3 linked regions of the Rhizobium rhizoryzae genome follow. The protein of the gene in region 2 binds, or shares a complex with, the protein of the main gene of each other region. Links are inferred from orthologs where the notes say so. Each region holds a gene or a part of one and is shown on either strand. Other genes may lie near its edges.

The links.
Region 1: the proteins of accD (region 2) and accB are in contact, whole or in part, in a solved structure (PDB 8UXZ), measured with the Escherichia coli proteins. The link is inferred for Rhizobium rhizoryzae from one-to-one orthologs.
Region 3: the proteins of accD (region 2) and G6N80_RS12740 are in contact, whole or in part, in a solved structure (PDB 8UXZ), measured with the Escherichia coli proteins. The link is inferred for Rhizobium rhizoryzae from one-to-one orthologs.

The regions. Positions count from the first base shown.
Region 1 is NZ_CP049250.1:2,910,369-2,913,308, reverse strand. The notes cover bases 58-2,760. They hold accB (acetyl-CoA carboxylase biotin carboxyl carrier protein), read right to left. Parts: upstream 1,796-2,760; coding sequence 1,319-1,795; downstream 58-1,318. Other genes in these bases: G6N80_RS19925 (DsbA family protein), read right to left, coding at 2,415-2,760; aroQ (type II 3-dehydroquinate dehydratase), read right to left, coding at 1,821-2,258; accC (acetyl-CoA carboxylase biotin carboxylase subunit), read right to left, coding at 58-1,309. In the rest of the region: more of accC, read right to left, coding at 1-57; more of G6N80_RS19925, read right to left, coding at 2,761-2,940. UniProt on the Escherichia coli protein: This protein is a component of the acetyl coenzyme A carboxylase complex; first, biotin carboxylase catalyzes the carboxylation of the carrier protein and then the transcarboxylase transfers the carboxyl group to form malonyl-CoA.
Region 2 is NZ_CP049250.1:977,913-980,730, reverse strand. It holds accD (acetyl-CoA carboxylase, carboxyltransferase subunit beta), read left to right. Parts: upstream 1-876; coding sequence 877-1,761; downstream 1,762-2,818. Other genes in the region: G6N80_RS10890 (bifunctional folylpolyglutamate synthase/dihydrofolate synthase), read left to right, coding at 1,802-2,818; trpA (tryptophan synthase subunit alpha), read left to right, coding at 1-837.
Region 3 is NZ_CP049250.1:1,388,800-1,391,963, forward strand. What follows is about bases 104-3,030. They hold G6N80_RS12740 (acetyl-CoA carboxylase carboxyltransferase subunit alpha), read right to left. Parts: upstream 2,081-3,030; coding sequence 1,127-2,080; downstream 104-1,126. Other genes in these bases: G6N80_RS12735 (L,D-transpeptidase family protein), read right to left, coding at 104-938; xerD (site-specific tyrosine recombinase XerD), read right to left, coding at 2,131-3,030. Outside these bases: more of G6N80_RS12735, read right to left, coding at 1-103; more of xerD, read right to left, coding at 3,031-3,078; G6N80_RS12750 (hypothetical protein), read right to left, coding at 3,075-3,164. UniProt on the Escherichia coli protein: Component of the acetyl coenzyme A carboxylase (ACC) complex. First, biotin carboxylase catalyzes the carboxylation of biotin on its carrier protein (BCCP) and then the CO(2) group is transferred by the carboxyltransferase to acetyl-CoA to form malonyl-CoA.

The sequences.
Region 1 (2,940 bases), 1.9 Mb from region 2 along the record:
AGTGGATATCGTAGTCACCGTTGGCGATATCCTGGTTGGAAACGAGATCCTGGAAAAGCGGCAGTGTCGTCTTGATACCGTCAACGACGAATTCGTCGAGCACGCGGCGCAGACGCATCATGCATTCGACGCGAGTCCGACCGTGGACGATGAGCTTGCCGATCAGGCTGTCATAGTAGGGAGGGATCTTGTAACCAGCATAGGCGCCCGAATCGACACGAACACCCAAGCCACCCGGCGCGTGGAAGTGTGTGATCGTTCCCGGTGACGGAACGAACGTACGCGGGTCTTCGGCGTTGATGCGGCACTCGATCGCGTGACCGGAAAAACTGATCTCGTCCTGGGTTACGGAAAGCCCGGCGCCAGAGGCAACGCGGATCTGCTCATGAACGAGATCGATGCCGGTGATGGCTTCCGTGATCGGATGCTCGACCTGAAGTCGCGTATTCATCTCGATGAAGTAGAATTCGCCATTCTCGTACAGGAACTCAATCGTACCGGCACCGCGGTACTTCATCTTCTTCATGGCATCAGCGCAGATCTGACCGATCTTCATGCGTTGATCAACATTCAGGGCAGGGGAATTTGCCTCTTCCCAAACCTTCTGGTGACGGCGCTGCAGCGAGCAATCGCGTTCTCCGAGGTGGATAGCATTGCCGGCCCCGTCGCCCACGACCTGGATCTCGATATGGCGAGGCTTGCCGAGATACTTCTCCATATAGACCGCATCATTGCCAAATGCGGCAGCCGCTTCCGAACGGGCCGTATTGAAGGCTTCCTCAAGATCGGCTTCGGTTTTGGCGACCTTCATGCCACGACCGCCGCCGCCAGCAGTAGCCTTGATCAGGACCGGGAAACCGATCTGCCGTGCGATTTCCAGAGCGTTGTCGGGCGTCACTTCGCCGTCAGAGCCTGGAACGACTGGAATGCCAAGCTCGACAGCCGTCTTCTTGGCCGTGATCTTGTCACCCATCAGGCGAATATGCTCAGCAGTGGGTCCAATGAAGGTAATGCCATGCGCTTCCAGTATATCCGCGAACTTGGCATTTTCCGACAGGAAGCCGTAACCGGGATGCACTGCATCCGCACCGGTGATCTCGCAAGCCGCAACGATCTGGTGGATGTTGAGATAGCTGTCACGTGATGGCGGTGGGCCGATACATACGCTTTCGTCTGCCAGACGCACATGCATTGCGTCAGCGTCAGCCGTGGAATGAACAGCGACGGTCGAAATGCCGAGTTCCTTGCATGCCCGCAGGACACGAAGGGCAATCTCGCCACGGTTGGCAATGAGGATCTTCGAAATCATGAGACCGCCTTATTCGATCACAACGAGCGGCTCGCCGTATTCGACAGGCTGCGCGTCATTGACGATGATTTCCGTCACCTTGCCCGAACGCGGTGCAGGGATCTGGTTCATGGTCTTCATGGCTTCGATGATGAGAAGCGTCTGGCCTTCCTTGACCGTTGCACCAACTTCAATGAAGGATCGTGCACCAGGGGCAGGTGAAAGATAAACCGTGCCGACCATTGGTGCAGTGACAGCCTTTGAACGATCTTTCGCAGGTTCAACGGCAGCGCCGGTTACGGGCGCAGCAGGTGCCGCGGCAGGCGCTGCGTAAAGTTGCGGGGCCGGTGCAGCAGCCTGGATGTACTGGGGCGCCTGAATGGTGCGAGATACGCGGATGCGCAGATCGTCCTGCTCGATTTCGATCTCTGTCAAATCGGTATCGTTGAGGATGTTCGCCAGATCGCGGATCAACCCCTTGTCGAAACCGTTCTTCTTCTCAGACATGGTCAACCTATGTGCTCTGTTGTTCTTAATTGGTGATATCGCGCAGCGCGCGCAATGCCAGAAGATAACCGCCCGGACCGAGGCCGCAGATCATGCCTTTGGCCGCTGGTGCGATCATCGATTTATGTCGGAATTCCTCGCGAGCATGGATGTTCGAAATATGCACTTCGATCACGGGGACCGATATGGCCCGGATGGCATCGTGAAGCGCGATCGACGTGTGGCCGTAAGCGCCAGGATTGATGACAACGCCCACTGCCCGATCGTCGGCTTCGTGAAGCCGGTCGACGAGGACGCCCTCATGATTGCTCTGAAAGCACTCGATCTCGAAGCCAAGCTCCCGACCGGCGGTGACGCACTCGCTCTCGATATCTTTGAGAGTCTTGCCGCCATAAATGCCAGGTTCTCGCTTGCCCAGCATATTCAGGTTCGGCCCGTTGAGGACAAAGATTGTCTTGCTCATGGAATTCCCACCATAAAACCAGCGAAACCTATAGACCGGCAGGCTGGCAAGGGAAAGCCCCCGGCCACGAAAGCCGTGAATAACCGGGGCCTAATGACTGAATATACTGATCTCACTGCGCGTTAAGCGACCGGTGAAGGGGCTGCAAGCAATCGATCAGCAGGTGGCTTTGCCGCAGGAGCGGATGTTGCTGATCTTGCTGGACAGTTCTTCATGTCCGACAGCACCAAACACAGCCTCGTTTCCGACGACATAGAATGGTGTGCCGGTAACGCCGAGATTATTTGCGAGTTCATAGGTCGCGCGGATCTGCTGGTCGTTTGGATTGTCCTTCATCGACTTCCGGATTGCGGATTCGCTGACACCCAGAGCTGCTGCGACAGCGATCGCGGTCTGTTCCGTTGCCCGCTGCTGCCCGCCGAGAAGCTGCTTGTGGAACTGCGGATACTTCTCCGGAGCTATGGCCTTGAAGGCGCTGGCAACGCGGTGGGCGGCCATGGAATCAGGACCGAGAATCGGGAATTCCTTCAGGATGAAACGCACCTTCTTGTCCGATGAGAGAATTGTTTCCATGTCGGTCAAAGCGCGCTTGCAGTAGGTGCAGTTGTAATCGAAAAACTCAACGATCGTCACATCACCGTTCGGATTGCCCAGGGTGATGTCGCTGGCTGTTGAAAAGATT
Region 2 (2,818 bases):
ACTGCACGTATGGACAAGCGTTTTGCTGATTTGAAGGCTGAGGGACGCCCGGCGCTCATCACATATTTCATGGGCGGAGATCCGGATTTCGAGACTTCGCTGGGTATCATGAAGGCTCTTCCGGAAGCCGGCGCGGATGTGATCGAGCTTGGCATGCCATTCTCGGATCCGATGGCCGATGGCCCGGCAATCCAGATGGCCGGTCACCGTGCCTTGGCCAAGGGTCAGACACTGGCGCGTACGCTGGACATGGCGCGTGAGTTCCGCAAGACAGATCAGAACACGCCGATTGTCCTGATGGGTTATTACAATCCTATCTACAACATGGGCGTCGAAACCTTCCTGGATGAAGCGGTCGCGGCGGGCATCGACGGCCTTATCGTTGTCGACCTGCCACCGGAAATGGATGACGAACTTTGCATCCCGGCGCTTGCGCGTGACATCAACTTCATTCGTCTCGCAACGCCGACGACCGATGATCGCCGCCTGCCCAAGGTGCTCGAAAACACATCCGGCTTTGTCTACTACGTTTCGATGAACGGTATCACGGGCTCTGCTCTTCCGGATCTCTCCAAGATTGCGGGTGCCGTCCATCGTATCAAGTCCCATACGGATTTGCCAGTCTGCGTTGGCTTTGGCGTCAAGACCGCCGATCATGCCAAGGCAATCGGTGCCGCTGCGGATGGAGTCGTCGTCGGCTCCGCCATTGTTGCGCAGGTTGCAGGCAGCCTGACTGCGGATGGCGAGGCCACCGAGCATACGATTTCAGCCGTTGCGACGCTTGTTCGCGGCCTTGCGAGTGGCGTGCGGTCCGCACGTCTTGTCGCAGCCGAGTAAGATAACCACATTGACGATGGTCAATCAGGAGTTCTGCCAGTGAACTGGATCACCAACTATGTGCGCCCAAAGATCAACTCGATGCTGGGCCGCCGGGAAGTGCCGGAAAATCTATGGATCAAATGCCCGGAGACGGGTGAAATGGTGTTCCATAAGGATCTGGAAGAAAACAAGTGGGTCATCCCCGCATCTGGCTTCCACATGAAGATGCCGGCAAAGGCCCGGCTAACCGATCTTTTCGACGGCGGCGTTTATGAAAACCTGCCGCAACCGAAGGTCGCTCAGGATCCGCTGAAGTTCCGTGATTCCAAGAAGTACAGCGACCGCCTCAAGGACAGCCGTGTGAAAACTGAGCAGGATGACACGATCCTTGCTGGTCTCGGAAAAGTGCGCGGCGTCAAGCTCGTCGCCGTGGTGCATGAGTTCAACTTCATCGGTGGGTCGCTGGGCATGGCAGCGGGCGAAGCAATCGTGAAGGCAGCCGAACGCGCTCTGGCGGAGAAGTGCCCGCTGGTCATCTTCCCGGCTTCCGGTGGTGCTCGCATGCAGGAAGGTATTCTGTCGCTGATGCAGCTTCCGCGCACCACGGTCGCCGTCAACATGGTGAAGGAGGCGGGGCTTCCGTATATCGTAGTGTTGACGAACCCGACGACCGGTGGGGTTACGGCCTCTTACGCCATGCTGGGTGACGTGCATATTGCCGAGCCAGGTGCGGAAATCGGCTTCGCCGGTAAGCGTGTGATCGAACAGACCCTGCGCGAAAAGCTGCCGGAAGGTTTCCAGACCTCTGAATATCTGCTCGAACACGGCATGGTCGATATGGTCGTCAAGCGTCATGATATTGCGCCGACGCTTGCCAGCCTTCTCAAGATCATGCTGAAGCAGCCAGCCAACAGTGATCAGCCTGTTGCCCTGTCCGCTTGAGCGCGGACGGACGACAGAAGCATAAGCCTCGGGGACTTGCATGAACCACATTGCCGTTAGCGAGGCGGAACAGGTCATCAACGAGTTGATGATGCTGCACCCCAAGGGTTACGACATGACCCTTGGAAGGATGCGGCGTCTGCTCGATGTGCTCGGCAATCCGCAGCAGCGCTTGCCTCCCGTCATTCATGTCGCCGGCACGAACGGAAAGGGCTCCGTCAGTGCCTTCTGCCGTGCGCTTCTGGAAGCTGCCGGGCATGCGGCGCATGTCCATACGTCACCGCATCTCGTCAACTGGCATGAGCGGTATCGCATCGGCTCACGTCAGGGGCCGGGGCAACTGGTGGACGATGCACTATTGGCGGATGCACTGCGTAGGGTCGCCGTTGCCAATGCTGGTGAGCCAATCACGGTTTTCGAGATCCTAACGGCCGCGGGTTTTCTGCTATTTTCCGAACTACCTGCCGATGCGGTTATCCTGGAAGTGGGGATGGGCGGCAGGCTCGATTGCACCAACGTCATCGACCATCCTGCAGTGTCCGTCATCATGCCGATTTCTTTCGATCATCAGGCCTACCTCGGCGACAGGGTCGAGCTGATTGCCGCGGAAAAAGCCGGTATCATCAAAAAAGGCTGTCCGGTCGTTATCGGACGACAGGAATTTGATGCGGCTGAAGAGGTTCTGGTGGCAACAGCCGAGCGTATGGGCTGTCCGACATCGGTCTACGGCCAGGATTATTCCGCCCATGAGGAGTTCAACAGGCTCGTCTATCAGGATGAGTTCGGCCTTGCCGACCTGCCCCTGCCGCGGCTTCCCGGTCGCCACCAGCTTTCGAATGCAGCCGCTGCTATCCGCGCAGTCAAAGCAGCCGGTTTCGAGGTCACGGACGCGATGATGGAAAAAGCGATGACCTCGGTCGAATGGCCCGGACGCCTTCAGAAGCTGACGGAGGGCGAACTCGTTGCCCTTGCGCCCACAGAGGCCGAAATCTGGGTCGACGGCGGCCATAATACAGGTGCAGGAGAGGTCATTGCGGAAGCCATGGCCTCCTTCGAG
Region 3 (3,164 bases), 410 kb from region 2 along the record:
TAGGCGATATCCTTGCCCTTGCGCTTGTCTGCAACCACGGCCTTGCGTTCTGCTTCCGTCGGCTCGTACCACACCATGCCGTCAAGCTTTTCGACCGCCTTGGCATAGGCCAGTTCATACTGCTTTTCGTAAGCCGACAATGCCGCAGACAGGGCAGGCGGGGTCGACATTGGCGGGCAGGCGGCACCGGCAGACGGCGTTCCCTGCATTTCCTGGTTGAAGACGTATTTCTTGCCGCAGACGCCCACGTCCGGCGGACGCTTGGTCACCTCGAAATTGTCGTAGCCAACCTTCAGCATCTTCCAGAAATCATAATTCTCGCTGGTGCGATGCCGCGCCATGTTTTCCGCCGTCATGCGGAAGGGGAAGGCCTGCAACTGCACGCTGGACTGGCCGCCCTTGAAGGCATCGCGCGCGAAGGCGTAGATCTCGAGGATCTGCGCATCGGTCATTGAATAGCAGCCTGAAGACGAGCAGGCGCCGTGGATCATGAGGTTGGAACCGGTGCGGCCATTGGCTGCATCGTAACGGTTCGGGAAGCCGGTATTGATCGCGAGATAGTATTTGGAATTCGGATTCAGATGCGCAGGCGTCAGGTTGTAGAAACCTTCGGGCGCCTGCCGGTCGCCTTCCTTCACCTTGGGGCCCAGCTTGCCGGACCAGGCACAGATGTCGTAATCGGTGATCTTCTCGAAGCGGTTGTCGGCGCGCGCCTTCCAGATCTCCATCTTGCCTTCTTCCTTGAAGACACGAATCATGATGGGAGAATTGCGCGGCATGTTGCGCTTCTGCATTTCCGCAACGAGGCGGTCGGGCAGAGGCTGCTCCGTCTTGTTCTTGACCTTCGACAGGTCAATGGTGGCCGTATCGATCGTATCGTTACAACCAGCCAGCGCGGTGGCCATCAGGAGAATGTAGGCGATATGTTTCAAGCGCATCGGAACTGATCACGTCAATCGGGCTACAGGTACAGGTTCATCCTAATACCCAGTATTTTCACGATAATAAAGCGGTAAGCTTTACATTCTCTTAACCGCTTCAGCACGGTTAAGTGTGCTGACATGCTTGCAAGCTGCGCCCGGTCAGGGCGAAAGACCCGGATTTCCCGGATCTTTCCGATATTTCATCAGAGATTGCGGCCAATAGCCAGAAATTTCTCGCGGCGTGCTTTTCGTACGGCTTCGGGCGAAAGCTTGCCAAGATCAGCGAGAGCAGCCTTGATCACGTCACCCGTCGCATCGATTGCGGCTTCCGGATCACGATGTGCGCCGCCCAGCGGCTCCGGGATGATGTCATCGATCACGCCCAGCGCTTTCAGATCCTGCGCGGTAATCTTCATGGCCGTTGCCGCTTCGCGGGCGCGGGTTGCATCGCGCCATAGGATCGAGGCTGCACCTTCCGGCGAGATGACGGAATAGATCGCGTGTTCCAGCATGTAGACCTTGTTGGCCGCGGCAATGGCGATTGCGCCACCGGAGCCGCCTTCGCCGATCACGACGGAGACCATCGGCACCTTGATGCCAAGGCACATCTCGGTCGAGCGGGCGATGGCTTCCGCCTGTCCGCGCTCTTCCGCACCGACGCCCGGATAGGCGCCAGCCGTATCCACCAGCGAAATCACCGGAAGGCCGAAGCGGTCCGCCATCTCCATCACGCGGATTGCCTTGCGGTATCCCTCCGGACGGGGGCTGCCGAAATTGTGCTTGATGCGCGATTTCGTATCGTTGCCTTTTTCCTGGCCGATCACCGCAACGGGCTGGCCGTGGAAACGGGCAAGGCCTGCCTGGATGGCTGCGTCTTCGCCGAAGGAGCGGTCGCCGGCCAGGGGCGTGAATTCCGTGAACAACCGGCTCGCATAGTCCAGAAAATGCGGACGGCGGGCCGTACGGGCCACCATCGTCTTCTGCGCCGGCGTCAGCTTGGAGTACACGTCGCGTGTCGCTTCCTGGATGCGTTGTTCCAGGCGCTGAACTTCTTCGGACGTATCGATGCTCTCATCTTCCGCCGCAAGCTTCTTCAGCTCGTGGATCTTAGCCTCCAGGTCGGAGATGGGCTTTTCGAAGTCGAGATCGTTATGCATGAGCTCCGTTTTCCGATCGTTTGGCGGCCGTGCCGCGCTCCGCCCGGGCTCTAATCAGGGTTTTTCGCGCCTTTTGCAAGAGGGTGATGCGTTTCAACCACTTCTCTGAGCCGTTCTTCCAGTACATGGGTATAGATTTGCGTGGTTGAAATATCAGAATGTCCAAGGAGTTCCTGTACCACGCGCAGGTCGGCACCGTTTTGCAAAAGATGGCTGGCAAAAGCATGGCGCAGTACGTGGGGCGAGATCGTCGCGGCCCGGATGCCTGCCCGTCCGGCCAGGCTCTTCAGGTCGCGGGCGAAGACCTGGCGCGGCAGGAAGCCCTGTTCGCTGCTGGCGGAGAATAGCCACGGGCTGTCGATATCACCGGCTGCGATTGCCGCGCGCCGCGCGTCCGCATAGTCTGCCAGCGCCTTCATGGCGGATCGCGACAGCGGAACCAGACGTTCCTTGTTGCCCTTGCCGCGGATGATGAGGAAGCGGCCCTCCTGATCCAGCACCTTTGCCGGCAGCGACACCAGTTCGCTCACGCGCATGCCCGTGGCATAGAGAAGTTCCAGAAGCGCCAGCATCCGAAGTCTAAGCAGCCTTCCCGGTCCCTCTTCGGATGCTTCTGCCTGCGCCCGCTCCAGAAGGCGGCTCACATCGGCTTCGCTCAGGATTTTCGGGATGGACTGCGGTTTTTTCGGCGCATCGAGAATGGAGCTCGGGTCGTCGCCGCGAATGTTTTCCGCAAACAGAAACTTGTAGAACTGCCGTATGGCCGAGAGCCGTCGCGCCTGAGATGAAGCGGCGAAGCCTTGTTTGGCGAGGTGGGCGATGTAGGCGCCAAGATCGTTGCTGTCTGCTTTCAGAAGAGAGGTCTTCTTCTCGGAGAGAAACGAGGAGAGATCATCCAGATCGCGTTCATAGGAAGACAGCGTGTTTTCAGCCGAGCCACGCTCGGCGCTCATCATTTCCAGAAAGGCTTCCAGATGCGCGTGGGAGCGATCGCTCATGGTGAACCTGTGGCGGGCGTTGCCGGTGCCGCAGGTGGCGTCTGGGCAGGGTTCAGCCGCTCCGAGGGAATTCGCACCGTCACGTC